DNA from 3 places in the Planococcus sp. TJ-307 genome. Region 1 is predicted to be linked to each of the others. Evidence: predicted binding sites of a transcription regulator. Region 1 holds the regulator's gene; each other region holds the start of a gene.
What was found. The regulator LexA, encoded in region 1, represses DNA repair genes until DNA is damaged. The targets are predictions, from matches to a motif close to CGAACATATGTTCG.
Positions count from the first base shown of each region.

Region 2: a site for LexA is predicted at 2,389-2,402, ahead of uvrB (excinuclease ABC subunit UvrB). Genes of this name have one in related genera too.
Region 3: a site for LexA is predicted at 2,124-2,137, ahead of AC4EHK_RS13910 (DNA endonuclease). Genes of this name have one in related genera too.

Region 1 covers NZ_JBZDOJ010000002.1:71,361-75,725, reverse strand. The annotation lists gene AC4EHK_RS06550 (DUF896 domain-containing protein) at 1-204, opposite strand, end outside; gene AC4EHK_RS06545 (YneB family resolvase-like protein) at 263-916, opposite strand; gene yneA (cell division suppressor protein YneA) at 913-1,230, opposite strand; gene lexA (transcriptional repressor LexA) at 1,396-2,016, shown strand; gene AC4EHK_RS06530 (class I SAM-dependent methyltransferase) at 2,079-2,816, opposite strand; gene AC4EHK_RS06525 (hypothetical protein) at 2,915-3,109, opposite strand; gene AC4EHK_RS06520 (hypothetical protein) at 3,172-3,603, opposite strand; gene AC4EHK_RS06515 (hypothetical protein) at 3,753-3,941, opposite strand.
Region 2 covers NZ_JBZDOJ010000005.1:75,656-80,020, reverse strand. The annotation lists gene uvrA (excinuclease ABC subunit UvrA) at 1-329, opposite strand, end outside; gene uvrB (excinuclease ABC subunit UvrB) at 336-2,318, opposite strand; gene AC4EHK_RS16380 (IDEAL domain-containing protein) at 2,649-2,891, opposite strand; gene AC4EHK_RS16375 (competence protein ComK) at 3,069-3,623, shown strand; gene AC4EHK_RS16370 (ABC1 kinase family protein) at 3,753-4,365, opposite strand, start outside.
Region 3 covers NZ_JBZDOJ010000004.1:21,887-26,251, forward strand. The annotation lists partial or broken gene AC4EHK_RS13895 (flagellin) at 188-301, shown strand; gene AC4EHK_RS13900 (YjfB family protein) at 731-907, shown strand; gene AC4EHK_RS13905 (hypothetical protein) at 979-1,218, shown strand; gene AC4EHK_RS13910 (DNA endonuclease) at 1,238-2,107, opposite strand; gene AC4EHK_RS13915 (glucosaminidase domain-containing protein) at 2,298-3,041, shown strand; gene flaG (flagellar protein FlaG) at 3,170-3,514, shown strand; gene fliD (flagellar filament capping protein FliD) at 3,532-4,365, shown strand, end outside.

The sequences.
Region 1 (4,365 bases):
TTTGACCTTTTCCGGAGTTACATCGTTTCCGTTCGGATCAATCACTTTTACATTTTCAATTGTGCCGCGCATTGTTTTGCGGAAAGTCTGCAAGTATTCCTCACGCAGCGCGGATTGCTCTTTTGCTTCTTCTTGCGATAATCCAGCAGTTTTTGACTTCCGTGACAGCTGGCTTATGCGACTTAATTTGTCTGGCGATAACATAGACATCCACCTTTCTTCTGTACATATGGTACAAAAAAAGTCAGGTTTCTGCAACGTTTTAGTCTTTCATCAGCTGTTCGTACTCTTTATAGCGGCGATGGACGGTTGCTTTGCTCGCCTGATAGCCAAAGCCTTGAAGCGTTACTGCGATTTCGCTGAATGTCAGGCCATTGGTCTTCAAGCTGACTATTTGGTCAATCGGCAAATCCAGGCGCTCCCGTCCATCCGGATTGCCTTTGCCTTTTAGATTTTTTTCCGGTTGATAGCCATTTTCCACAGCGCGCTTCATGCCCCGCTTAATTTTGGCATTATGTATTTTGCGCTGGTATTCTTCGACGATCGCCAGAATTTCGAGAACCATATCGTCCATGTCATTTAATGCGATGGGTCCCCGGTCTGATAGCGTGTAAACTTCCACACCGTATTTCTTCATCACATGCAGCAGCGCAATGCGGGCATGGCCCCGCCCTAAACGTGTTTCGTCTTGGACGAATACCGCGTCGACTTGCTCGGTTTTGATCGAATTCAGCATCTCGAGCAGCCCTTCACGGTCCATTTCATAGCCGCTGTGCTGATCGGTAAACACAGCATCCACTTGATGGCCTTGTTCAAATGCAAATTTCATCAGTTCCTCTTCCTGTCTCTCAAGTGAAGATTCCTGAGTATCTTTGGTCGTGCTGACACGGCAATAAATTAATGCATTTTTTTTCATTCAGTATCACCTGCAAATTTAGTGGTCTCATCAGGAGCAAATTTTAATTGATCGCTGGGAATTTTAAGAGATTGCCCTGCAATAATTTTAGAAGTAGAAAGATTGTTTTCTTTCATAATCTCTTCTATCCATTCGTGATGGGGGGTTGTGCCGCTGAACGATTCAGCTAAAGTCCAAAGTGTGTCGCCTTCTTCTATTTCAACTTGGCTCATTTGCGCACTATTAGTATTATGGGACAGAATTGCGTACAAAGTAAATGCCACAATTAAAGCAAAAAACGCGATTAAGTAAAAGTTTTGTCGAATGATTGTCAAATTGATCGCCTCCTGAGAATGTATGTTCGGAATGTATGTTCTCATAATAAGGCGAACAGGTGTTGTTGTCAAGAATTAAATTCGAACCTATGTTTGCATTTCACAGCCCGAGTTGGTATACTATTGGTAGAAATTAAGTAGAATTACTCAAATGAGGTGAAACTGTTGAAAAAAGTATCCAAGCGCCAAGAAGATATTCTGACATTCATAAAAGAAGAAGTTCGCTTAAAAGGCTACCCACCGTCCGTACGTGAAATTGGCGAAGCAGTCGGTTTGGCATCCAGTTCGACCGTACACGGCCACTTGGCACGGCTTGAAAGCAAAGGCTTGATTCGCCGCGACCCAACAAAACCAAGAGCAATTGAAGTAATCAGCACTGACGAAGCGCTTATTGATAAAAGTCCAGTTTTGCATGTGCCGTTAATCGGTAAAGTAACCGCTGGTATTCCCATCACAGCTATTGAAAATGTGGAAGAATTCTTCCCACTGCCCCAGAGCTATGGTACAGAAGATGATCATATCTTCATGCTGGAAATTATGGGTGAAAGTATGATTGAAGCCGGCATTTTAAACGGCGACTATGTCATTGTTAAACAGCAGCAAACAGCTAATAACGGCGACATCGTTGTAGCGATGACGGCTGAAGACGAAGCAACAGTCAAACGTTTCTTCCGCGAAGAAAGCTATTTCCGTCTGCAGCCTGAAAACTCATCGATGGATCCTATCATCGTTGACCAAGTTTCCATTCTTGGTAAAGTTGTCGGCGTCTACCGCCAGATTCACTAAAAAACACCGGGAGCAATCTTCCCGGTGTTTTTTTATTGTATTATTATTATGTAAACTTTTCCTTATTCGAGTTTCACGCAGCTGAAAGCCAAAATAACCGGAATTCTTTTTCTTCTATCAAACTCGCCAACATCCTCGAAATGCTGCCGCTTTGGCATGCCCTCTTGAAGTCCTGTAACGCTAAACCCTGCATTCGATAATGCTGTAAAATAACTTTCGATGGTTCGATGATGCTTGACCACCACTTTATCAATCCAAGGCTCTTGCCGTTCGCCTTCATTAAAATAATCATCCACTATCCAGTTGCTTCTTTTCTCTCCAGACTTTTTGCTGTCAAAAGCACTGGTTGTCAGCGGATGCTGGACGCTAAAGACAAAGGTTCCTTGCGGCTTTAACGTCTGGTAAATCTGTTTAAACAGCCGTTCCACATCCGGCAAATAGTGAATCGCTAAGCGTGAAGCCACAATATCGTAGCTCTCTTTTGGATAAGCGAAAGTTTCCATAGTAGCCAAGCTGATGCGCGCATTCAGCCCTGCTAGATTTTCTTTTGCCAGCCTCTCCATCGCCCGAGATCCTTCTACGCCGTGGTACTGATTTGCGCCCGCTTGAAGAAGCTCTTTGCCAAAAGTGGCGTCCCCGCAGCCTAAGTCCAGTATCCGTTTGTTTTGAAACTCGCCAAGAAGTTCATAAATCACCGGTTTTTCAATACTATTATTGGGGCTGTCAATCCGGTTTCTTCTTTGCAGGTAGTTTGCTAAAAAATCCTTTTCTTCGTATGCGCTTGACCCTTTGAAATTCATCTAATCCCTCCAGTTTCAAATTGCTTGCTTTGACATATGGGCACAAAAAAGATGCTGCATAAGCAGCACCCGCGTGCAGCTTATCGAGAAAAGTTCTTCTACAACTCGCTGACTTTTATATAATTAACCAAATTGATTGTAATGCGATAAATATTGCCTGTCTCCACATCAGAAATTTCATAAGTACCATTGGAAGGAATTTTACCCAGTGCCGATTCTTTGTCCACAGCCTGGACGTTATGAACAATGGTGTTTCCTTGATCAAAATTAAATTCTACTTGAAATGTTTTCATGCAATGGCCTCCTTAGAATTATTTACTTTGTCTCCGTGAATCAGTCTACCATATTCTATGTTTTATTGCTGTTTGTATAATTCCTGGTACATCAGCACTTTCAGCGCCAGCATTTCTTCTTCATTAAGATCTTCTTCCAATTGCTGAATCACTTGTTCTGCAGACATTGTGCCGTCCTCAATCCCTGACTTCATCTTGGCCAAGTCGGTAATGCCCACTTTTTTAATGACGGTGCCCGCTGCATCATCGCTTGTTTCAAATGGCAAAGCTTCACTTTCTTGTTCAGCCGCCTGAGCCTCTTCAACGTACTCCATCATTTGCGGATCACTTTCAACGTACTCCACTATTTTTTCCATCTGGCCCGAGCTTCGCAGTTCCTCTGTCGCTTTTGCAACCAATCGGTCGGCTGAAAAATCCGGCCCCACTACATAAGCACCAATTCCCGCGAATGAAAAAAATATGAGGAAGATAAGAATTGTTTTCAAAAAACGCATAGCCGATCTTCCCTTCTTTTTACATTATTATAACAGTAGACGCTCAAAAGTGTATAAAGTTACCAAAAAAAAAAGGAAAACCCCGTTCCCATTTCTTTGCAGAACGGGAGCCGAGATCTTCTTTTTTGTTAAGCACATTCTTTAACTCATCATCGTTTCCGCTGCTCAGCAATCCACCAGTCGATGTGTTCCAAATTAAAAATCACAGTGTCCTGGAACGCTTTGCGGTGCGGAATCTTTCTCTTCGACATCAAATCTGTAATCTGCTCTGCAGCCAGCGGATAATTTACTGACTCCAAATACTCAATAAGACTTGGAAGTCCTTGGATTTTCCTCAATTTAATCCCCTCCCACAAAATCTTCCTTCGTTAAAAAGGAAAATTCAGTATGAGTTATTAAACATATTGGCTGCACTTAATTATAACCCGAAAAATTCTCCTGTAAACAAATTAAGCACTGAAATTTTTACTGAACTTTACAGATGTTTATCAACTTTATAATGGGAGCTGTTGCTGAAGATGCAGGTTTTGGGAGGTTGTGTGGGCTTTTATTAGCATATTTGGGGTTATAGTATTTCTCCAAATAAGAGTTTTCTTAATAAATTAGTTCTTTCAAGACTTATATTCATTTATGTAAAATATTGCGTATTCCAGTTACAACTTTTTGTTAACGAAACTTCTATCCTTTGTATCCGTACTAGTATTAACAAGTTTATATACGAGGAGGTAATTCTATGGGTGCTACAGTCATCCCTGCATTGTT
Region 2 (4,365 bases), on a different contig from region 1:
ATATAGTCGTAAATTTCTGTGACCGTTGCTACTGTAGAACGCGGGTTTTTGCTGGTGGTTTTTTGGTCAATCGAAATGGCCGGTGATAAGCCTTCAATCAAATCGACATCCGGCTTGTCCATCTGGCCCAAAAACTGGCGGGCGTATGCAGACAGCGATTCTACATACCGCCGCTGCCCTTCTGCATAAATCGTGTCAAATGCCAAAGAAGATTTGCCGGATCCTGATAGTCCGGTCATGACAACAAGCTTGTCACGCGGAATGACAACATCAATATTTTTTAAATTATGCGCACGTGCGCCTTGTATCCGTATTTCCTGTTTTTTCACTTTCTATCATCCTTCCGCTTTCAATTCAAGCACGGTATCACGCAGCTCTGCAGCCCGTTCGAAATCGAGTGCTTTTGCCGCATCCTTCATTTCTGTTTCCAACAAGCTGATCAGTTTCAAGCGATCTTCTTTTTTGAGCTTTTTGCCTGATACTGCTTTTGAAATGTATTCTTCCGACTCTTCCGCCGCAGCCGTAGCACGGATGACGTCGCGAATTTTCTTCTGAATCGTAATCGGTGTAACTCCATGTTTTTCATTGTAGTCGCCTTGGATGGTGCGGCGTCGCGTCGTTTCATCCATCGCTTTTTGCATGGAATCCGTTATTCGGTCAGCGTACATAATAACATGGCCATTTGAGTTTCGTGCTGCCCGGCCCATTGTTTGGATCAAAGCACGTTCAGAACGCAGGAAGCCCTCTTTGTCGGCATCCAAAATAGTTACCAATGAAACTTCCGGAATATCCAATCCTTCGCGCAGCAAGTTGATGCCGACCAATACATCGTAGACACCCATTCGCAGTTCCCGGATAATTTCAATCCGCTCCAGCGTCTTGATTTCAGAATGGAGGTAATTGACTTTGATGCCGGCATCTTTCAGATAAGCCGTCAAGTCTTCTGACATTTTTTTCGTCAATGTGGTTACCAGCACGCGCTCATTCTTTTCAGCACGCTGACGGATTTCATACATCAAGTCATCAATTTGGCCTTCAATTGGCCGGATTTCGATTGTTGGGTCAAGCAAACCGGTTGGCCGAATAATTTGTTCCACCATTTCCGGTGTGTGTTCCAGCTCATAAGGGCCAGGCGTTGCTGACACAAAAACAGCCTGGCTGATATGTTCTTCAAACTCATCAAAAGTCAGCGGCCGGTTATCCATTGCTGAAGGCAGACGGAAACCATGGTCAACCAGCACTTTTTTGCGTGCCTGATCACCATTGAACATGCCGCGGACCTGTGGCAGCGTCACGTGGCTTTCATCTACGACCAGCAGAAAATCTTCCGGGAAATAATCAATCAATGTATAAGGCTGTGCACCAGCAGGACGAAGCGTCAAATGCCGGGAATAGTTTTCAATGCCGGAACAAAAGCCCATTTCCCGCATCATTTCCAAATCATAACGTGTCCGTTGTTCCAAGCGCTGCGCTTCCAGCAATTTATCTTCTGCACGCATCTCTTTCAAACGTTCTTCCAATTCCGCTTCGATGTTTTCAATCGCTTTGACCATTTTGTCTTCACGTGTAACAAAGTGGGATGCCGGGAAAATAGCGACATGTTCGCGTTCGCCAATAATTTCACCAGTTAAGGCATCAACTTCGCGGATTCGATCAATTTCATCGCCAAAAAATTCGACGCGCAAGCATCGTTCATCGCGTGACGCCGGGAAAATTTCCACGACGTCTCCACGGACACGAAATGTCCCGCGAATAAAATTGATGTCGTTGCGTTCATACTGCACATCCACTAATTTCCGCAGCAATTGATTGCGCTCGATTTCCATCCCTTTGCGAAGAGAGACAACCAGTTCACGGTATTCTTTTGGTGAACCCAGACCGTAGATGCAGGAAACGGATGCAATAACAATGACATCGTCCCGTTCAAACAATGAACTCGTGGCGGAGTGGCGCAACTTATCAATTTCATCGTTGATGCTGGCATCTTTTTCAATGAATGTGTCTGATTGCGGCACATATGCCTCCGGTTGGTAGTAATCGTAATAACTAACAAAATACTCAACGGCGTTATCAGGGAAAAATTCCTTGAATTCGCTGTAGAGCTGTCCTGCCAATGTTTTATTGTGAGCCATGACGAGCGTCGGCTTTTTTACTTGTTGAATGACGTTTGACATCGTGTACGTTTTACCTGTACCCGTTGCTCCGAGCAAAGTCTGGCAACGCTTGCCGTTGATGATGCCTTGTGTCAGTTCGGCAATGGCTTGGGGCTGATCGCCGGCTGGTTCATAAGGGGCTTGAAGATTAAATTCTTGTTTCATAATAAGACGTCCTCCCGTTCTTTCACTATCTCTACTTTACCATATGCCCTAAAAAACCACTAACAAAAAGCGAACGTATGTTTTTTATGTAAAGATGCGCATATATAACGATAGTATATGAAAATAAAAATGGATTTTTGGCACTCACAAATGGCCAAGAGCGGTTTTGCTCGATGACATTTTGTCTTCAACAGAATAAAGATTTACAATAACTAGTTTTTGCAAAGATCCTCTTCTGCAGCTTGCATGCCTTATTTTGGATGGGACACAAAAAAGAGAAGCCGGATGTATTCCGACTTCCCCTTTTCAAGGCTCTTATTGTGCAGCCATTTATTCAGCTTCTTCGTGCTTTAAAGTTTGTAGTTGGGCAGCATATATGATGAAAGCTTTTTGGTCGTGATGATCCAGGGCTTCGTCAATAAGGGTTAACAGCTGTGCTTCTTGTTGGGAACGGTGGACATGCTTTAAGAAGAGATCCAGGTAGATGTCATTCAGCAGTTTTTCCGCTTCTGTAATTTTTTTCGTTTGAGCCATCGCTTTCATGAAATCAGCATAAGAATAATAGTTTTCCATTTCTCTTCACCCCGAATGCTTTTCATTAGTATACATTAGGCAATTAGAATAAATCAAGATTTATTTGAAAATTCCGATGAAATAGAAAAAATATTATTTTCAATCTAATGTCCATTGCGCAATTTCCATTTTTTATTATAATAAGGTATGTAAAGTAAATTTAGGGGGTTAATTTCCATGAGTAAAAAGAATCACCGACCGCATTCTTACACAGTCTGCGCGAATACGTATGCCTTATTGCCCTATACAGATGGCCATCGCACTTGGATGCGCGTAATTGAAGACCGCAGTGAATTCATAGTTGAAGAAGCGGTATACAAAACGGTGACCACTTCCTGCAGGTTCTATCGCGCTTCGCTTGAAAGTGCAACACTTTACGCTCAAAAAGCCGTCGGCGTAAAACACAAACCCCCAATCATCGTAGGCGAGTATTATGGCAACCCACTCTTATTCTTTCCGACCCACTCTCCCAAAAACAAAGAATGCGTTTGGTTTAATTACGATGCCATCGATTTGATTGAAAGCGACAGCAGCGGCAAAGGCAGCATTATTTACTTGAGCAATAGTGAAACGGTGTACCTGGATGTTTCACCCATTGCATTGCGAAACCAGCATTCTTTTGCCGGATCGCTTCGCCGATACTTCAAAAAGGCTCAGCGCGTCCATAATCACTCTATGGCTTATGTGACAAAACGTTCTTTCCCTCCACGAAAACAGCAGCCGCTCGAGTAAGTTTTCTGCACCGATATCGACCTCTATCTTTTACTGCAAATTTTTGTCTTCACCATCATTTTCTACTATCATAATAGTAAAAAAGTTGCTGCTCAACATCCATACGGATGTTGAGCGGCAACTTTTTGTTTACTTAATGGATCGGTAAGCCCATAACGATCCGACAAAGAATACTGACGAAACCCACAGGTAAGGCTCATTCCAAAACCAAACCGAAACAGAAATTCCGGTAAAGGAAATAATGGTGAAAATTCCGGCAAACATCCGGGACTGCAAATCACGCCGATACTCCCGTTCCCGGCCATCCCGATTTTCAAGATAATGCCGGAGACGTTCCGGTTCTTCCAAGTAGTTGATGACTTTTTGCGGGAAAGCACGGAAAGGTCCAGAAGCATTCAACGCCCAGCGCAGAACATCTTCTTTTCCAAAGATGCCTTTGCCTTCTTTTTGTGAAGAGGCCCATTCCAATATGCGCGGTCGGGCAAGAGCCAATAAGTCCACTTTCGGATCCAACACATGCAACACACCGACGAAAATGGAAGCCGCGCGCCCGAAAAAGGCAAACTCTGCCGGCAATTGAACCGGTTGTGTGCGGACAATTTCCTGCATATCGTTCAACAAACGTTCGACGACAAAACTGTCCATTTGCGACAGTTCATTCGATTCATAAGCTGTAATCAAGCGTGAAATGGCATCTCCCAATACTGCACGATCGGCCTGCGGCAACAAGAACCGAAGCTCT
Region 3 (4,365 bases), on a different contig from region 1:
TCCTGTCTCGAAAGAGTGGAGAAGGTTCAACGACTAGGATAGACCATCTAAGGCAAAAGCTATGGTGATGAAATCCGTAGGTGACACAGTGGCCATCACCACTGATCGATCCGAAGTGCCCGACCCCTACTAACACTAGAGGGTGAAGATATAGTCTAGTCATTTATGAAAGTAAATGTTTCGCACGATGGCGAAAGAAATGATGGAACAAACTAAGAATTCAATTCTTAGTCAAGCTGCACAAGCAATGTTGGCTCAATCCAATCAAATGACTCAATCAGTTTTACAACTGTTGAGATAATTGATTCTAGGGCGTCTAACCGGGTAACGGGTTAGAGTATAACTGGGTGAATTGCTGGAACTTCCTAAAGCCCCATCAACCACAACGTAACTGGAAACGGTAAGCGTGACGGTCTGAAAACGATGAGGATGAACCAATGGATAATCAGCAGCCAAGCTCCTGTCTCGAAAGAGTGGGGAAGGTTCAACGACTAGGATAAACCGTCTAAGGCACAAGCTATGACGATGAAATCCGTAGGGCGGCAAGCGCCGTTCGAAGTGCCCAGCCCCTCAAAATAGAGGGTGAAGATATAGTCTATTCTATGATCGAAAGACATAGCGGCAAAGCAAGCCAACCAACAGCCACAAGCTGTTCTTCAATTACTGCGTTAATCTTAATGATCAAAAGGAGCCTGATTTTAGGCTCCTTTTTTTATAAGGAGGCAATCTAATGGATATCGCCGCACTATCAATGGCATTAAGCCAGATGAATGTCCGAACTGAAGCTAATGTATCGATTATGAAAAAGACAATAGACCAAGCCGAAACAAATGGCCAAGATGTCGTGAAGATGCTGGAGCTGTCTGTTCAGCCTCATATTGGTGGGTCTGTTGATTTAAAAGGATAAGATTTTCATGAATGATAGCCATGGAATATTCCATGGCTTTTGCTTATATGAAATGATGAAGAGGTGATATGGTGGATAAAGAGCAGAATGAAAGAAAAGAATTTCTTCAAGAACAGCTCCAATGGACTAAGGAACAAATTAATATCTTAGATCAAATGGATGGGAAGCTGCAGGAGATGAAAAGGATTGCTGAGTATACCGCGGGAAATGGTTTATCGGTGCACGAAAGAGAGCATTTGAATAGGCTCTTAGAAATATTGAAACAGGAATATAGTTTACTCGGAAATCGAAGGAAAATCTCATTGCACTGAGAACTGTAGGAGTCTGATTTTAATCTAATGGCATAAGGTTTTTGTTATTCTTTCTTAGCTCCGCCCATTTATAAACGATGGACCAGTAAGTTCGGTTCAAGTGAGCTGCAATTTCTTTATCGGTTTTGCCTTCCTTCTTCATTTCGCACAATAACTTACATTCTTCATCCGTATAATTTCTTTTTCGGTCTGATGAACTCACAATTACTTCATACTCTGGATGAGACTCTTGGTACCGTTTAATTTCATTTAACAAACGGTGACCCCAATCAGTTTTGTGATACATGGAAGGGCAATCTCTGGATGCGCCACCAACTACTTTCAAGAAGTTCATTGTTTCGCTGACTTTTGTAGTTTTTAAAATATAGCCAAAACCATCAGATCTCTTGCTGGTATTGAATTCCACTCCAAAATAAGTATTGATGTGCAGCTTTAATTTACACAAATCTTCTAGGGAAAGAGACTGCAGGTAAAGGTAAATATGAGGTGTTAAATAGATGGTTTTCTTCAAATCGTTTCGGCTAACAGAAATCGATAACGAACCATCATCCAAATATAAGGTCGTTAAAAACAATGGAGATTTACATAGTTTTAGCATTTCTAAAGAGACTATTTTATCCCCATTCAAGTTGTAGAAATGCTCAAACATTTGAGTTAAAAGAGGCAGGGAAGGAGAAAGGAGCATAGAACGTGATTTATTAAAATAAAAGTTAGAAGGCAGCAGGTTCGATTTCCAAATGCGGTAATCCAATTGTTGAATACTGAAGTGTTCTCTGTAGCTATTGTTTTTGCGCCGAGAACCAGCGTACCTTTTAGTAATTTCTCCATCACCCAGAATGCTTGCGATCAGAACGTTTTGTTCAATTGAGGTCAAAGAAAATAAGTCCATGCTCTCACTCCTTTTAAGAACATTTGTTCTTATTTAATATACTCCAAATTAGTCACTAATGTCTATTCTCTAATAGAATTTTCTGATTCTAATAAAAAATAAACGTCCTTTCCACAATTATCCTATTCTTTTTTTCTTCGTTATCTTGTACACTAAACATAATTAACTCCGATAAAGGATGTGAAACCGATTGACCAGTCCGATTTCTTCTAATTTCCTTTTGTATAACACGATCGCCACAATGGCCAAGTCGATGCCTGCTTTAGGCCAAACCGACAGTGCCAGCAGTTCCATTGGCAGTTCGACAAGCCCCAGCACGTTTTTTGCGATGCTGATGAATGCCATGATGGAAAGCATGGAGGAACAAACGAATACCGGAGCGGCTCCCCAAAACGGTGTTCAAGCAGCGTTGCCGTCTTTGACTACGCCGCTGACGGCACCTTTGGCTAATTCCTATAACCCGGCTATTACGATCTCGCCGCTCAACACAAAAGAAGTTCCCACTGCAGCAACCGACACCAGTGACTTGAAATTCCGACCGACGCAGTTTATTAAATTGGACAACACCTTAGAGGGCAAACTTGAAGGCACAGCGGCTCACTTCATCAATGCTGGGAAAAAATATGACTTGGATCCAAACTTATTGTCAGCCATCGCCATCCATGAAACCGGCAACGGCTCATCGCGCGCAGTGAATGACAAAAACAACGTCGCTGGCATGATGGGCAAGAATGGTTTACGAAGCTATGCTTCTGTAGAAGACAGCATTTTCGACATGGCCCGCAACTTGCGTCAAAACTATTTAAATGAAGGCAAAGACACCATCGCGAAAATCGGAGCAAAATACGCGCCGGTTGGAGCCGCCAATGATCCAACCGGGTTAAACAACCACTGGACACAAGGCGTCAGCAATCATTATTCCAAACTCACATAAAATAAGGCAGGGTTTTCACAAACCCGCCTTATTTTTTTTGATCTTTTGCTAAAAAAATCCCTGTTTCTGCCGATAACTAATAATAGAGAGCTTTTTAACGAATTTAGAAGACTAAGGGAGTGCCCATCATGGAAATAACCAATCATTCAGTTCCATATTTTCCAAAAACCAGTGAACCCAATCCGGTAGCCCCGAAAGAAGCAACAGTTCCTGAAGAGAACAAATTCCAGGAACCCGCTAAACCCATAACAAAAGAAATGCTTAAGGACAAAGTTGAGGTAATGAACGAGTTTCTTGAGCCTACTTCAACAAACATTAAGTTTCAGCTTCACGAGCAGCTGGAAGTTTATTACGTACAGATCATCGACTCGAAAACAGATGAAGTTCTGCGCGAGTTTCCCAATAAGAAGTTTTTGGATATGTACGCATCGATGGCCGAACTTGCGGGCCTGATTGTGGATGAGAAACGATAAGAATGGAGTGAACTATTATGCGTGTTGGCGGATTAGCATCAGGTATGGATACAGAATCAATCGTTAAAGATATGATGAAAATCCAAAAAATGCCTTTGGATAAATTAATGCAGCAAAAAACATTTACAGAATGGCAACAGGAATCAGTTCGCGATGCCAACCTGTCCATGTCGAACCTACGGACGAGCGCCAGCAATTTGCGGCTGCAGTCGTCGTTCAACTCGTACAGCGCAACGTCGCCAGATCCGACAAGCTTCTCAGTAGCGACGACACCGAATGCAATGAGCGGGTCGTATAAAGTGGAAGTAACAAGCGTCGCGAGCTCAGCGAAGTTGAACTCAGCGCTCGGAGTTACAAATTCGGCAGGCGCTGCTGCAAGGTCGACGGACCAAATTGGCGTTGCCGGGAAAATTAATGTGGGCAGCGTAAGCATTAACATAGCGGCCACCGATACGTTTGCAGATGTAGCCAAAAATATTCAAGATGCAACAGCGGCATCAGTTCCGGCTTTGCGAGCAAGCTTTGACAATACGACCTCCCGCTTCTTCATCGCATCCAAAGGATTGGGAACAGAACAAGCTTTTACGATGAATTTTACAGCCGCAGACGGCACAACTGCAAACGCAGCACTGGCTGACAAAATTATGAACAATGGCTCGACTTCAGCTGTAGCTGCTGGAGCAACAGACGGCGCCATCAAGTTTGATGGTATTGAAATTAAAGACCTGAAAACCAATCAGACAACGGTCAACGGGTTAACGGTCAACCTTTTGCAGGTGGGTACAGAAGAAATCGTCAACGTCCAATCCAATCCTGAGAAACCAGTGGCGATGATCAAAGACTTTGTTGAA